Regions from separate parts of the Shewanella sp. 5S214 genome, predicted to be linked through region 1. Evidence: predicted binding sites of a transcription regulator. Region 1 holds the regulator's gene; each other region holds the start of a gene.
The links. The regulator LexA, encoded in region 1, represses DNA repair genes until DNA is damaged. The targets are predictions, from matches to a motif close to TACTGTATNNNNATACAGTA.
Positions count from the first base shown of each region.

Region 1 (4,642 bases):
ACAATGATCAACAATCGACTTACCATCACCCTCGGCGACCGATGCGTAATCGGTATAAGGTACGGTTTTCAATAAGGCTAAATACAGATCAAGTTGGCGTTCTAACTGACTTCTTTCTAATGCATTTTGCTCTGAGGCTAATAACACTAAACTGGTTAATGTTACCGAGCTCGCGGCGGCAGCACCGTTAATATTGGTCATCACGCGGTTAGCGAGTAAATTAACCGATGGAGTAAACCACGATGGTTTTTGATCAGGCTCTTTCGCCAGTTCGCTACGCCATTCTGGCGCTTGTTGATTTAAGAAGTGCTGTAAGTTAATCGGCTCACCAAAATTAACATAACCTTGGCCAAAGTTGCCGAGTTTACGCAGCGCACCAAATAACTGCCAAACAGATTCTTTTTTCTTTTTCTTGCCGCTTAATTCTTTGTGGTAAGTGGCCACTTCCATCACATGATCATAACCTAAATATACTGGTACTAACGTCACTGGGCGCTCTATGCCGCGTAGTACACTGTTTATGGTCATTGCCAACATGCCGGTTTTAGGCGCAAGTAAACGCCCTGTACGCGAACGCCCACCTTCGGTGAAATACTCAACCGAATAACCTTTAGCAAATAACTGATCTAAATACTCACGAAATACTGCGGTATACAGTTTATTACCATTAAAGCTGCGGCGGATGAAGAATGCTCCACCACGGCGGAACATTGGCCCTGCTGGCCAAAAGTTCAGGTTAATACCGGCCGCAATATGCGGCGGAACCATACCCTGATAATACAAAATGTATGACAGCAACAAGTAATCCATATGGCTGCGATGACAAGGTACGTAGACAATTTCATGGCCATCATGGTGAAGCTGTCTTACCTGTTCAGCACCTTTGATATTGATACCGCTATATAATTTATTCCATAACCAAGTGAGAAAACGCTCGGCAATGCGCACTAAACTATCTGAATAGTCCGCGGCAATTTCATCGAGGTATTCAATCGCAGTTTCACGGGCTTTTTCAGGGGATACTTTTTTGTTGACCGCTTCTTCTTCAATTGCCTTTTTAATTGAATCTGACTTTAATAAAGAGGCAAATAGCATTTGACGATTAGGTAATTGTGGCCCTGTCATAACTTTACGTTGGCGACGGAAATGTACTCGCGCGACACGGGTTAATTTATGCGCAATTCTTTTATCTGTACCGTGCTCATCAGCCATATGGCGCAGCGATAACGCATTAGAAAACTGCACAAAATTATGTCGCCCTAAAAATAAAATCATCAGCCACTTACGTAACCAAGTTGGGTTTTCTCTTTCAAAAACAGCCGCTGTCATGCTGTCTTCTTCCTTACCAGGAGTTCGTCCCCAATAAAGACAAACTGGCACTAATTGAATATCGAGGTCAGCATTCTCACTATGAAGCGATAATAAACGGGTAAAATAATTAAGGAACTTCTCACCACTTTCACGTTTACCAAATAGAGGTTTACGCCCCTCTAAACACACCACTCGAGGCACTCTTAAACCATCAAGCTGTAACGGCTCATAAGGACTTGGCATACCAAATCCTTCAGTGATTTCGCTCAAGGCGGCAATATCACTAATAGATTCCGTTTTCATTAAATAAACCAAGGGCTTGGTCGGATCTATATTGAGGTCATCAAACGGATCATGGGGCACCACAATGGTCTGTACCATCCATTTTTGAACCCATTTTAATGCTTGTAAAAATATTGAATCTGGTTTTGACATGGTTATTTTCGCAACATAAGCCATTGTAATATTGTCGTATAGGATACCAGAAACCACCCTGCTTACACTATCTGGCCGACTTATCTTTACGTGTAAGCTCTCACTTTAAGACATAGTGCAAGATAAAACATATATAATAACCAATAAAAACATTAATTTAAGTTACATAAAACCAATAAAACACAAAAAATAGTTGGTTAATACTTGCACGAACACAAACACTGTATATAATGACAGTCACTGTATAAAAAGACAGGAATCATCATGAGACCGTTAACGCCGCGCCAAGCAGAAATATTAGACTTAATTAAAAACAATATCGCCGAAACAGGTATGCCACCCACTCGTGCTGAAATTGCGAAACGTCTTGGCTTTAAAAGTGCTAATGCTGCCGAAGAGCATTTAAAAGCATTAGCCAAAAAAGGCTTTATCGAGATCATGCCTGGAACCTCTCGAGGTATTCGCTTACCTCATGAAGAACAGATTGAAACCGGTTTGCCTCTGATTGGACAAGTTGCAGCTGGTGAGCCCATTTTGGCTCAAGAACACGTTGAACAGTATTATCAAGTCGACCCGAGCATGTTTAAACCTGCCGCAGACTTTCTGTTGCGCGTTCGTGGTGACAGCATGAAGAACATCGGTATTTTAGAAGGCGATTTACTCGCGGTTCATAAAATGCAACAAGCACGTAATGGCCAAGTTGTGGTGGCGCGTGTTGATGATGACGTCACCGTAAAACGATTTGAACAAAAAGGTAATGTGATTTATCTGCATGCAGAAAATGACGATTACACCCCGATTAAAGTTGATTTAAGTTGCCAAAGCCTAACCATTGAAGGGCTTGCCGTTGGCGTTATCCGTAATGGAGATTGGTTATGAACAAACTAATGGGCATCGCGCCACGTCACCCAGGCTTATGGGTAGATTTAGCTGAAACAGAATTGCATGGCAACCAAACCATTCGCACATTACAAACAGTCACCCAAGGTGAAGCTGAGTTGAGCCAGTTGTGTAGTCAACTCGCCACATTGAGCCAACAAGGTCGATGGATTGTGTTAATTAGCCCACCACACATTGGCTATAAACATATGCTGGCAAATGCTGGCGTGAGAATGGACCGTATTTTACTGGTGCACACTAAAGACGAAGTCGAAACCTTATGGGCGATGGAAAAAGCGCTTACCAGTGGAACATCAAGTGCTGTCGTCACTTGGACAAGCTCACTTGACGCCCGTGATAGTCGTCGATTAGAAATTGTAGCTAAAAGTGCACGGGCTTTAGGTGTGGTAATTGAGGATGTGAATGCTCACTTACCTCACAAACATCAAATTGTTAGCCCTACATTAATAAATGGAACAAGTAATTTTTGCTCATTTCACTGAGCATTAACCCTTACTTACCAAGCCCTGTATTGAATTCAGGGCTTTTTTTTCATCTTTTTTCAGTTAATTAGCCAACAAAGTGATCTTGATCAATGTTTAATCTACAGCTAATGTTGTTCCCAAGGATGAAATATTATTCATCTTTAATTGGACGTGAATGACAGTGATTAAGATTACTTTCAGACAAATGAGCCAACTCAATCTTGATAAGTTCAGTAGTAGGTACAAGCGTGGTGCACCGCTAATAATAAAACCGTAAACAACCCGTTTACTGCCACCAAGGTACTTTGAGGTCATCAAACTTTTTTCGGGAACCGAAAAGTTTGCATAGAGCAGAGAATTACTGTGTGACTTTTCTTTGTAATTGCTATTTGCAATGAACAGAGGAGCAGTCTTGTGAAGCAATGGTGGTATTGTTTACTGGTGGTGTTTATAGCACTTCCGCTTGGGGCATCAGAAATGTCCCTCAACATGACTCAAGGCGTGACAGATATCAGTGGTAAGGTTTATGGCCTCCACATGACGATACTTTATATCTGTTGTGCCATTGGGTTAGTGGTGTTTGGGATCATGATTTATTCAATGATTTACCATCGCAAATCAAAAGGCGCTGTTGCGGCAAATTTTCACGAAAGTACTAAAGTGGAAATAGCTTGGACCGTCATTCCTTTCATCATCTTAATCGCCATGGCCATTCCAGCCACTAAAACCTTAATTGCCATGGAAGATCCCAGCAATGCGGATCTCACCATCAAAATTACTGGGTCGCAGTGGAAATGGCATTACAGCTATTTTGATAAAGACATCGAATTTTACAGCACATTATCGACCCCCAGAGATCAAATCGATGGCATAGAGGCTAAAGGAGAGCATTATCTTCTTGAAGTCGATAAACCACTCGTACTGCCCATTAACCAAAAAGTGCGTTTTTTAATGACATCAGATGATGTGATCCACTCATGGTGGGTTCCGGCTTTTGCGGTTAAAAAAGATGCCAATCCAGGCTTTATTAATGAAGCATGGACCCGCATTGATAAGCCCGGAATTTATCGTGGCCAATGTGCCGAATTGTGCGGTAAAGACCATGGATTTATGCCAATTGTGGTGCAAGCATTATCAGAGACAGATTTTGATAATTGGTTAGTAGAGCAAAAGCAACTGGCCAGTAATGCCGCTGCTGCGGCGGCTGCATCACTGTCACAAACCTTATCTCTTGAAGAGTTAACCACCCAAGGCGAACAGATCTATCTTGCTCGTTGCGCCGCTTGTCACCAACCTAATGGTGCGGGCCTTCCAGGTGTATTCCCATCACTAATTGGCAGTCCTATCATAAAAGGCCCTGTTGCAGGTCACCTCAACATCGTCTTAAACGGTAAACCAGGAACCGCAATGCAAGCCTTTGCCAAGCAACTTACCGCCCAAGAGATTGCCGCAGTGATTACCTTTGAGCGTAATGCTTGGGGCAATAATACCGGTGATGTTGTTCAAGCTGCTGATGTGAGTAATTTCTCTGG
Region 1 is NZ_JBGOOV010000020.1:91,120-95,761, reverse strand. Features, by position in the region: gene plsB (glycerol-3-phosphate 1-O-acyltransferase PlsB) at 1-1,746, opposite strand, end outside; gene lexA (transcriptional repressor LexA) at 2,011-2,625, shown strand; gene ACED29_RS14120 (cell division inhibitor SulA) at 2,622-3,128, shown strand; gene coxB (cytochrome c oxidase subunit II) at 3,525-4,642, shown strand, end outside.

Region 2 (4,642 bases), on a different contig from region 1:
GTGATTTACCTGAAATTGTTCAACCTAATCACCTGTCGACCGAAGAAAACAATTCCCTAAAAACGGCAACCACGATCATGTCATTAGATGACGTTGAGTATAGGTATCTTTTTCAGGTCTGTGAGCAATTTCAAGGGTCTCCAGCAGAATTAGCCATTAAGCTTAATATCAGTGTTCGTACCTTATATCGTAAATTACAGCGCTATGATTTAAAACTAACAGCGCTGTAAGCACATCACTTCGACCTGCGCATTCACTAATGTTGGTGCATGAGTGAGTGCTTTTTATTACAACAAGGTTTCATCATGGCGCTTTCTGCGCCTGCTTTAGTTTCACAGCAACGTTTCGCCTCAGGTCCACTGTGACAGCCCGCTTCTCCATCAGCATGATCATGATCGCAACAACCGCCATTAGCTTGCTTAGCAATATGTTTCACTGACGGACGCCCCTGACTTACCTGGGTATATTGTTCACAGTCGGATAAAACAGCAGCCGCAAAATGCTGTAACTCTGTACGGCCGTTTTTTGCATGAAATACACTCAAATTCTGGTTTAGTAGCTTAGACAATAACTGCTGGCCAATATTACGTATGATCACCCGATTCGCGCCTTGTGCCAGTATCAAACTGACTAATTGCTGCTTGCCCTCACATCCATCGAGTAAAGCTGGGTTGGTAAAACGCCCGACTACTTGAGCTTGGTCATTAATAAACAGTACCTCATCGGCTTTGCTAAAATGGTTGGAAATATTTTCCGCTTTCATGGGTATGGCTGTAATCATTGGGGCTGTCCTCACTGTATAATATTCAATTTTATCAACGATATACCTTTTGGTTTAAACGGCATAAATGGTTATGGTTGATGACATTAATGCTTGCCATTATCGATTAATAGTAATTGGCATATGCTATATATACGCCGATTAATGGCATATGCTAATTAGCGTTGATATTTTGTGACCGGTGCCACGCTTAGCTCAATATCAATATCAATATCAATAATCGAATCAGTGATTTCTATTTTATTTGCTCAATGACAATCTTAATGATGGAACTCATAAAAATATTAACATTTAATCTTGGGTAAGCATTTCCATTGAGTTGAATATTGAGGAGTAAGCAAATCACGACGCATTGCCCACTTTTGTTGTATTCCTTGTGCAGCAAGAAACACAGTATCGCGGCCATAACGTTGGTTGATGCTATCAAGGGTATGCATGAGGGCATAATCGACCTTAGCAGGATTGAATAAATCAAATTGAAAATATTTCTCGCTGGCTAAATCAACGAGGCCTACGCCAATTTTGTAATACCGCACACCGACGCGAAACAACCTTGGTGCAGCTTGTCTAAGCGCTTTGGTGAGTTCAACAGAGCAATGTGTCGGGCAAGGGAAATGGACAATGACCTTATCACTCACGGGCCGTTCGTCATGGGGGGAATTACTGGCAAACAGCAACATGGTTTTGCAATACGAGCCTTGCTGACGCGCTTTAAGCGCCGCGATAGCGATATGTTTGCTCAATGCCTGTAATAGCAATTCATAGTCAGTGATGCGCTCACCAACACTACGAGTCGAGAAAATTTGTTTTTTATCTGCCCTTGCCTCATCCCATTGTTTACAGACTTGACCATTCAGTTCACGAACGGTTCGCTCTATTTCAATACTAAATTGTTTTCTCGCAAGGCTCGGTGGCATACAGGCAAGATCATATGCGCTGCGAATATTCATTACTTCAAGTTTTTTACTTATGCGCCTACCAATGCCCCATACATCACCGACCGCAAGCTGACGCAAAATGTCAGTGCGTTGCTGCAATGTCTCAATTACGCAAACACCTTGGTATCCTGGAATTTTTTTAGCGGCATGATTGGCTATCTTGGCTAAGGTCAAGGTGTCGCCCATACCGACACAGACGGGTAAACGCGCTTCTTTCCAAACCGTACGACGGATTAACTGACCATGGGTATGCAGACATTTAATCGCGGGGTAACTGTGTTTAAACGACAGGAAACATTCATCGATGGAGTACACATGCTGATCGGGCGCAAAGCGGCCTATTATCGCCATCATTTTTGCTGATAAATCGGCATAGAGCTCATAGTTAGATGAACACACAATCACATTACGCTCGGCACATAGCGCTTTAACTTGAAAATAGGGTAGAAATTTTTGTATGCCCGCTTCTTTTGCTTGTCGATTAGCAGCCACAATACAACCGTCGTTATTGCTCAGTACAATGATGGGTTTACCACGCCAATCAGGGCGAAATACCTGTTCAGCACTGCAATAAAAAGCATTGGCATCAACTAAGGCAAACATTGTTGCTTACCCTTGGTGGCTAACAAACATGGGGCTTTGGCGATGACAACGAATTGAGCGGATCACCACACCTTCAATACTAAAGTCATCATAATCGCAAATGGTTACTGGTAAATGTTGCTCATGAGATGACACTAGCATTCGCCGTTGCAGATCGAGAATTTTACACACAAATTCACCATTAAAATTAGCCACAATCACGTCGCCACTTTTAGCCGTTTCATGACGATCGACAATCAGTAAGTCGCCATCGAATATCCCAACACCTTGCATTGACTCACCTTGGGCTAAGCCGATAAAAGTCGAACTTGGATGTTGCACTAACATCTCATCAAGACTGAGGCCTAATTGAAGATACTCAGCAGCAGGGCTTTCAAAACCGGTAATGCCAGCACTGGCGACAATGGGAATAAAGCGCATACGCTAACCTCGTACAGTTATGCCGAATACTGTATAAAAACACAGTACCATTTATAGGGTACATAGTAGCGCTAAATTTTGTCTGTGCAAGTTTATTTATGTTAAATCGCGATATGCAAGCGGCATATTTAGCCATTGAAGGTTGTTATTAGCCAGCTAGATAGCGTTATCAGTTTAATAGTTAATGAGTTTATTTGTTCAAGGTCAAAATACAATCTGAGCGATTGGTCTACACTTGTGATCAGTACAACAATGAACTTGATGCAAATATACACTTGATTGCTACTTTTTTTGGGGTCTAGTATGACACTCGCCACATTTGATATCGACATGCACGATGACAACTGCGACCTGAGTCTTGCAGGTGATTGGCAATTAGGCCAAGCACCACTAGGTGCCGATATTTGTGCCGCCCTTCCCGCAACTTGCCATACTGTCAGATTAGTGACGACTGAATTATCTCAGTGGGATTCAAGCCTTGCCATTGCCTTATTACAATTATCCCGCTGGTGTGAACAACAAAAAATAGCCCTCAATATTCAAGATACCCCACAAGGATTACAACAATTACTGCAGCTAGCTACCGATGTGCCTGTGTATCAAACGGCGAATGATGGTGTCATTGGTGGCATGTGGGTCACGCTTCGTAAAGGCATGATTGTACAAGGCTTACAGGTGCACGATGGCTTAGTGTTTGTCGGGGAAAGCACGTTGGCATTAGGGCGTTGGTTAAGAGGTAAAGCCAGTACTCGGCGCAGTGATATCGTATTTTTTATTGAACAAGCAGGGCCTAAAGGACTGGCGATTGTCACTTTGATTAGTCTGCTAGTGGGAATGATTTTAGCCTATTTAGGTTCAGTGCAGCTGCGTCAGTTAGGTGCTCAGGTGTATGTCGCTAACCTAGTGGCGATTGGAATGGTACGCGAAATGGGCGCCTTGATGACAGGCGTCATTATGGCTGGCAGAACGGGAGCCGCGTATGCCGCTCAATTAGGCACCATGCAGGTCAATGAAGAGATTGATGCGCTGCGAGTCATGGGTATTTCCACCATGGAGTTTCTGGTGTTACCTCGCTTGTTGGCATTGATTTTCATTATGCCGTTAATGTGCATTTACTCTGACGTGATAGGCATGATCGGCGGTGCAGTAGTTGCCAATGGCATGGGCGTGAGTTACACCCAATATATTTTACAAACTCAGGTTGCCATTGATTGGGTAGACATATCCACCGGGTTGATAAAAAGCCTTATTTTTGGTTTTTTGATTGCGATTGCAGGTTGTCAGGCCGGGCTTAAATGCGGGCGAGATTCTAATGCCGTTGGTTTAGCCACGACCAGTGCTGTAGTTAAAGCCATTGTGTTTCTGGTGGTTTCCGATGCCGCGCTCAATATCTTATACGATAAGTTAGGGATCTAATTATGGTGGATGATGCCTTCATCAGTGTACGCAATCTTAGTGTCGGTTATGGTACGACCGAGGTACAAAAACAACTGAACTTCGAGATTAACAAAAATGATATCTTTTTTGTCATTGGCGGAAGCGGTTGCGGCAAAACAACCTTACTTAAATCAATGGTAGGATTGTTAACCCCACTTAAGGGAGAAGTACTTTATCAAGGTAAGAACTTTTATGACGCTGATGAACCAGCGCAAGTGGCCATGCTCAAAGACTGGGGGATCACGTTTCAAACTGGCGCGTTGTTTTCCAGTATGTCGCTTGCCGAAAATGTGGCTTTACCGTTACAACTGTATACCGACCTTTCGGAGCGGCAAATAGCAGAGGCTGTGGCATATAAGCTTGCTTTAGTCGGCTTAGCTGGATTTGAAAAATTTTACCCTGCCGAATTAAGTGGCGGTATGCATAAGCGTGCAGGCTTGGCACGCGCGATTGCACTGGATCC
Region 2 is NZ_JBGOOV010000042.1:15,139-19,780, reverse strand. Features, by position in the region: gene ACED29_RS19845 (sigma-54-dependent Fis family transcriptional regulator) at 1-230, shown strand, start outside; gene ACED29_RS19840 (NifB/NifX family molybdenum-iron cluster-binding protein) at 257-781, opposite strand; gene ACED29_RS19835 (Y-family DNA polymerase) at 1,066-2,322, opposite strand; gene ACED29_RS19830 (LexA family transcriptional regulator) at 2,329-2,742, opposite strand; gene ACED29_RS19825 (ABC transporter permease) at 3,046-4,158, shown strand; gene ACED29_RS19820 (ABC transporter ATP-binding protein) at 4,161-4,642, shown strand, end outside.
Region 2: a site for LexA is predicted at 2,770-2,789, ahead of ACED29_RS19830 (LexA family transcriptional regulator). Genes of this name have one in related genera too.

Region 3 (4,642 bases), on a different contig from region 1:
AATGGCACTTGGGTTGCCACAGCACGGGCCAGCATGACCCGGCGACTTTCACCGGTAGAAAGCTGAGTAAACTGGCTATCGCTTAACCGAGTGAGATCCAGCTGTTCTAATAAGCGCTTTGTCAGTACGTGATCATCACATAGGGTAAAAATCACCCCATAAACGCTAGTATTAGGGTCGATGTAGCCTAAAGCCTCGCTGTCATCTTGATCAAGAATCTGTTCGAGTAACAGCTGCTGTTCATGCAGTGACACCAAAGCGACCTGCGAGTAGTCAACACCCGATAGTATGCCAGAATAGGCCAAAGCGTTATCTTGTGCTTGCTGAGTCAATAACTGGCCCAATATGGCGCCTAAATCACCTTCGGTACTAAACACGCCCCAAGATTGTTGTGATTCAATGAGCCAATCTTCAATGTTCATGGTGACACTAGACGAACGGCATTGCAGCTGAGTAAACCGAATTTCCATTGTGGCGCTTATCCCTGTCTATTAATACTGATTCTTCACCAGAGTTTATCTTCTGAGTGTCTCACAGGAGTCTTAAAAAAATCGACAAAAAAAGTAGAACATTTTGGTTCTACTTTGCGATTAAAATCACTTCAGTTGATCACACTGACGATTATTCACGAAAACGGCCATTTCATTAGCGTAGATTCAATTATCGCACCCTCTGCCATTGCTACATAATCAGCTAAATGCTGAGTATCCAAAGGGACTTACCATAATTCACGGCTCGGCCAGATTTCATAAAACATAAAATCAGCCTGGTTAGCATCACCTTTATTGCTCTTCAAACTTGTATTTTGCCTACTCAAGCTTGCCCCTCTACATCTGAGAAGATGTGAATAGGTAACTGGCAATAATCTTTCTTTGACACTTGACTGTTTTAAACCATGTCGTCACCAACCTAGCCTGGGTAAGTTTGCCTGTCATCATCCCTCTTAACCATTTTCATCGCTTGCCACCCTGTTAACTTTTCGCTTTAGTTTTCTTTTTATATGGCTTTTTAAAACTGCGCTTTGGTGCACTGCTGGCAACACCTTGTAATGCAGAAGGTAATTGACTCGATGCTTGGGTAATTAGGTTATCTAATTGGCTGAGTAATGGCTGCATAAACGCATCATACTTAAGCCTTTTTTGACTGATGGCATCGAGGCTATTTTCCCATAATGCGGTCATGTCTGGTGTGGTTGCTGATTCAGGTAAACTGCGGATCAAACCAACACCCACAGGTGTGGCCAGTATTGATTTACCTTGGCGAACTAAATAACCGCGCTTAAACAGTAATTCAATAATCCCAGCACGAGTCGCTTCAGTGCCTAAGCCATCAGTTTCTTTAAGAATTTTCTTAATATCGCTGTTTGTCACATAACGGCTAATGCCAGTCATCGCGCCTAATAATGTCGCGTCGGTAAAATGCTTCGGCGCTTGAGTCATTTTCTCTAGTAATTCACCACGCTCACATTGGAGTATTTGCCCTTTAACCAGCGGCGGTAATGATTGTACCGTGTCGTCGTTATCGTCATCGCTGCTAGTTGAACTAGAATTAGAACTCGCTTGATTTACTGTGGTCGCCCGCTTATACAGTTGTTTCCAGCCTAAGCTTTTGTCTTGACGCGCTTTAGTGGTAAACAAACCTCCAGCAATAGTCACTTCCACAGTGGTTTCAGCATACATATAAGCTGGGTAAAACTGGGCTAAATATTGCCTCGCAACGTGTTGATATAACTTGGCTTCGTTACTAGATAACGATGACAAATTAGCAACTTTCTCTGTGGGTATAATGGCATGGTGAGCATCGACTTTACTGTCATCCCAAGCTTTAGACTTAAGCTTGGCATTTGGTGCTTCACAACCATCAACTAATGCAGCAGCACCTTTGAGTACCGCGTCCAATACTTTTGGTGCCAAAGCATGTTGCTCTTTAGGTAAATAGCGACTGTCTGAACGCGGATAGGTAATTAATTTATGGCGCTCATACAAACTTTGGCAAGTATCAAGTACCTCTTTTGCCGAGAGGCCAAAACGTTTAGCCGCGTCTATTTGCAATGCTGATAAGCTATAGGGTAATGGTGGATTTTGGCGCTTATCTTTGGCTTCAATTTTAGTCACTTGCGCTGGTTTACCATTAATACGAGCAACGACATTTTCAGCTAAGCCTTTGGCTAACACTCTGCCATCTTCATCCATGTATGGTTGGCATGCTTCACTCGGTTGCCATTTGGCGGTAAAGGTTTGTTGCTGATCGGTAACCAGATGGGCCAGCACTTCATAAAAAGACTTTGGCTTGAAATAGGCAATCTCATCATCGCGGCGCACCACTAAGCCAAGCAAAGGCGTTTGCACTCGGCCAACAGACAACACGCCTTGGTAACCCACTTTGCGCCCTTGAATGGTATAAGCACGAGTCATGTTCATGCCATATAGCCAATCAGCGCGGCTGCGGGCTAATGCAGAAGTCGATAAAGGAATAAACTCACGATTACTGCGTAACTGCCCTAACGCACGTTTGACTGCTTGTGGATTTAAATCACTAATTAATAGTCGCTGAACTTGATTGAGCTTGTCACCCTTGACGCCTAAATAAGCAATCACTTCATCCACCAGCAACTGCCCTTCACGGTCTGGATCGCCAGCATTAATGATTGCTGAGGCTTGCTTAACCAGTTTACGCAGCACAGTAAGTTGACTGCGAGTTTTGGTTTTAGGCATGAGCTTCCACGTTTGTGGCACTATGGGCAAATGTTCGAGCTTCCATGATTTAAACGCATCATCGTAAGCATCAGGTTCGGCTTGCTCCAATAAATGGCCAATACACCATGACACGCAATCACCATTGGCGGCAGTGATAAAGCCATCACCTTTTTTATGTGGTTTTGGCAGAACATCGGCAATCGCACGACCGAGACTGGGTTTTTCAGCAATATATAGAATCATAATCCATTATTAGGGCGCAAAAGTTCAATTAGATAAAACTCGATGGCACCGCTTAACTGTATAAATTTACAGTATAGATTAGCGCTAAATACGCCAAGCTGCAAATACGAAATAATTCACCACTTATATCGTCAAAATACTACAATACGCAGCTTAAATCCCAAACACGATGAACAGATGAAACTCGGCCAGCGTTTAGCACAAATCAACAGTATGATCCCCATGGGTTATAGCCATATTTGGGATTGTTGTTGCGACCATGGATTTCTTGGTGCGGCATTACTCGATAGGCATGCTGCAACCACGATCCATTTTGTCGATATTGTGCCGGCATTAATGCAGCAGTTAACCGCTAAGCTTGAACTTTTTTACCCACGGCAAACTGCCAATCAATGGCAGGTACATTGTTTAGATGTGTCAGCGATACCTCTGGAGCAAGATGAGCAAACACCATTAGTGATCATTGCTGGTATTGGCGGAGATTTGATGATCGAGTTAGTGAATACACTTTGCCAATTGCACCCTAACCGTCAAATTGATTTTATCTTGTGTCCGGTCCATCACCAGTACGAACTTCGCCAAAAACTCATTGAACTTGATTGCCGTTTAATTGATGAAAAACTGATTGAAGAAAATCGCCGCTTTTATGAAATTATCTATGTGAGGCGTGACAGTCCATCGTCGCGAATAGAAAGTGATAGTGATAGTGATAGTTCTACCACTAACATTAGCGCTGTGGGCGATAAACTTTGGCAATGTAACAATGACCACGAGCGCAATGTTGCTATACGATATTTACACAAAGTGCTGACTCACTATCAAAACATAACCCTGTCGAATCCGCAAAAAGCATCACAGGCGTTGCAAGATTATTTAGCAATTAAAGCACAAGTCGAGCACCTAGAAAGGACCTCCAACTCAGAGAGTACGGCGCTATTTTAGACGCTGGATCCCGGCTCAAAAGCATTACCGGGATGACGGTAAAAGGAATCATATCTGGTTGACGATAAAAGTAATCGCTATCTGATTGAAGGAGTAGCAGACATATTCGTTTGACGATGAAAGTAATCGATATCTGATTGAAGGTGTAGCAGACATATTCGTTTGATGATGAAAGCAATCGATATCTGATTGATGCTGTAATAATCATATCTGGTTGCGGTGATAGCAATCGCTATCTGATTGAAGGCGTACTAATAATGTCTGATAGAAGGTGTAGACAATATTGCTGGATGGTCATATTTGAAAGCGAGCCCTTAAATCCGATGCGTTTATATTCTCAGGTTATCACTTGTCATCGATCTTTATCGCTTTTATAGCCTCTAGCCGCGAAGCGACCTAGTATCTAGATATCTATCTTGTTATCGCTTGTTATCGCTTGTTATCGCGTGTTTAAAGCGGACATAAAAAAACCAGCATTTTCATGCTGGTTTTTTATGGCTATGAAAACCTGGCTAGCTTATGGATGACACTCATTGTGCATTTCTAAGTTAGTTCCAATGTCTTTTGAGCGGTTAGCTTTGGCATCATCATTACGTAATTGTGTTAAATGATCCAAGTAAGCTTGGTCAACGTCATTAGTAATGTAATGACCATCAAACACTGATGTTTCAAAACGCTTAATCTCTGGATTTTCCATTCTTACGGCTTCAATTAAGTCGCTTAAGTCTTGGAAAATAATGCCATCGGCACCAATGATTTTA
Region 3 is NZ_JBGOOV010000033.1:16,710-21,351, reverse strand. Features, by position in the region: gene ACED29_RS18235 (ATP-binding cassette domain-containing protein) at 1-470, opposite strand, end outside; gene ACED29_RS18230 (DNA topoisomerase III) at 972-2,939, opposite strand; gene ACED29_RS18225 (tRNA (adenine(22)-N(1))-methyltransferase TrmK) at 3,117-3,881, shown strand; gene purF (amidophosphoribosyltransferase) at 4,399-4,642, opposite strand, start outside.
Region 3: a site for LexA is predicted at 2,994-3,013, ahead of ACED29_RS18230 (DNA topoisomerase III). Genes of this name have one in related genera too.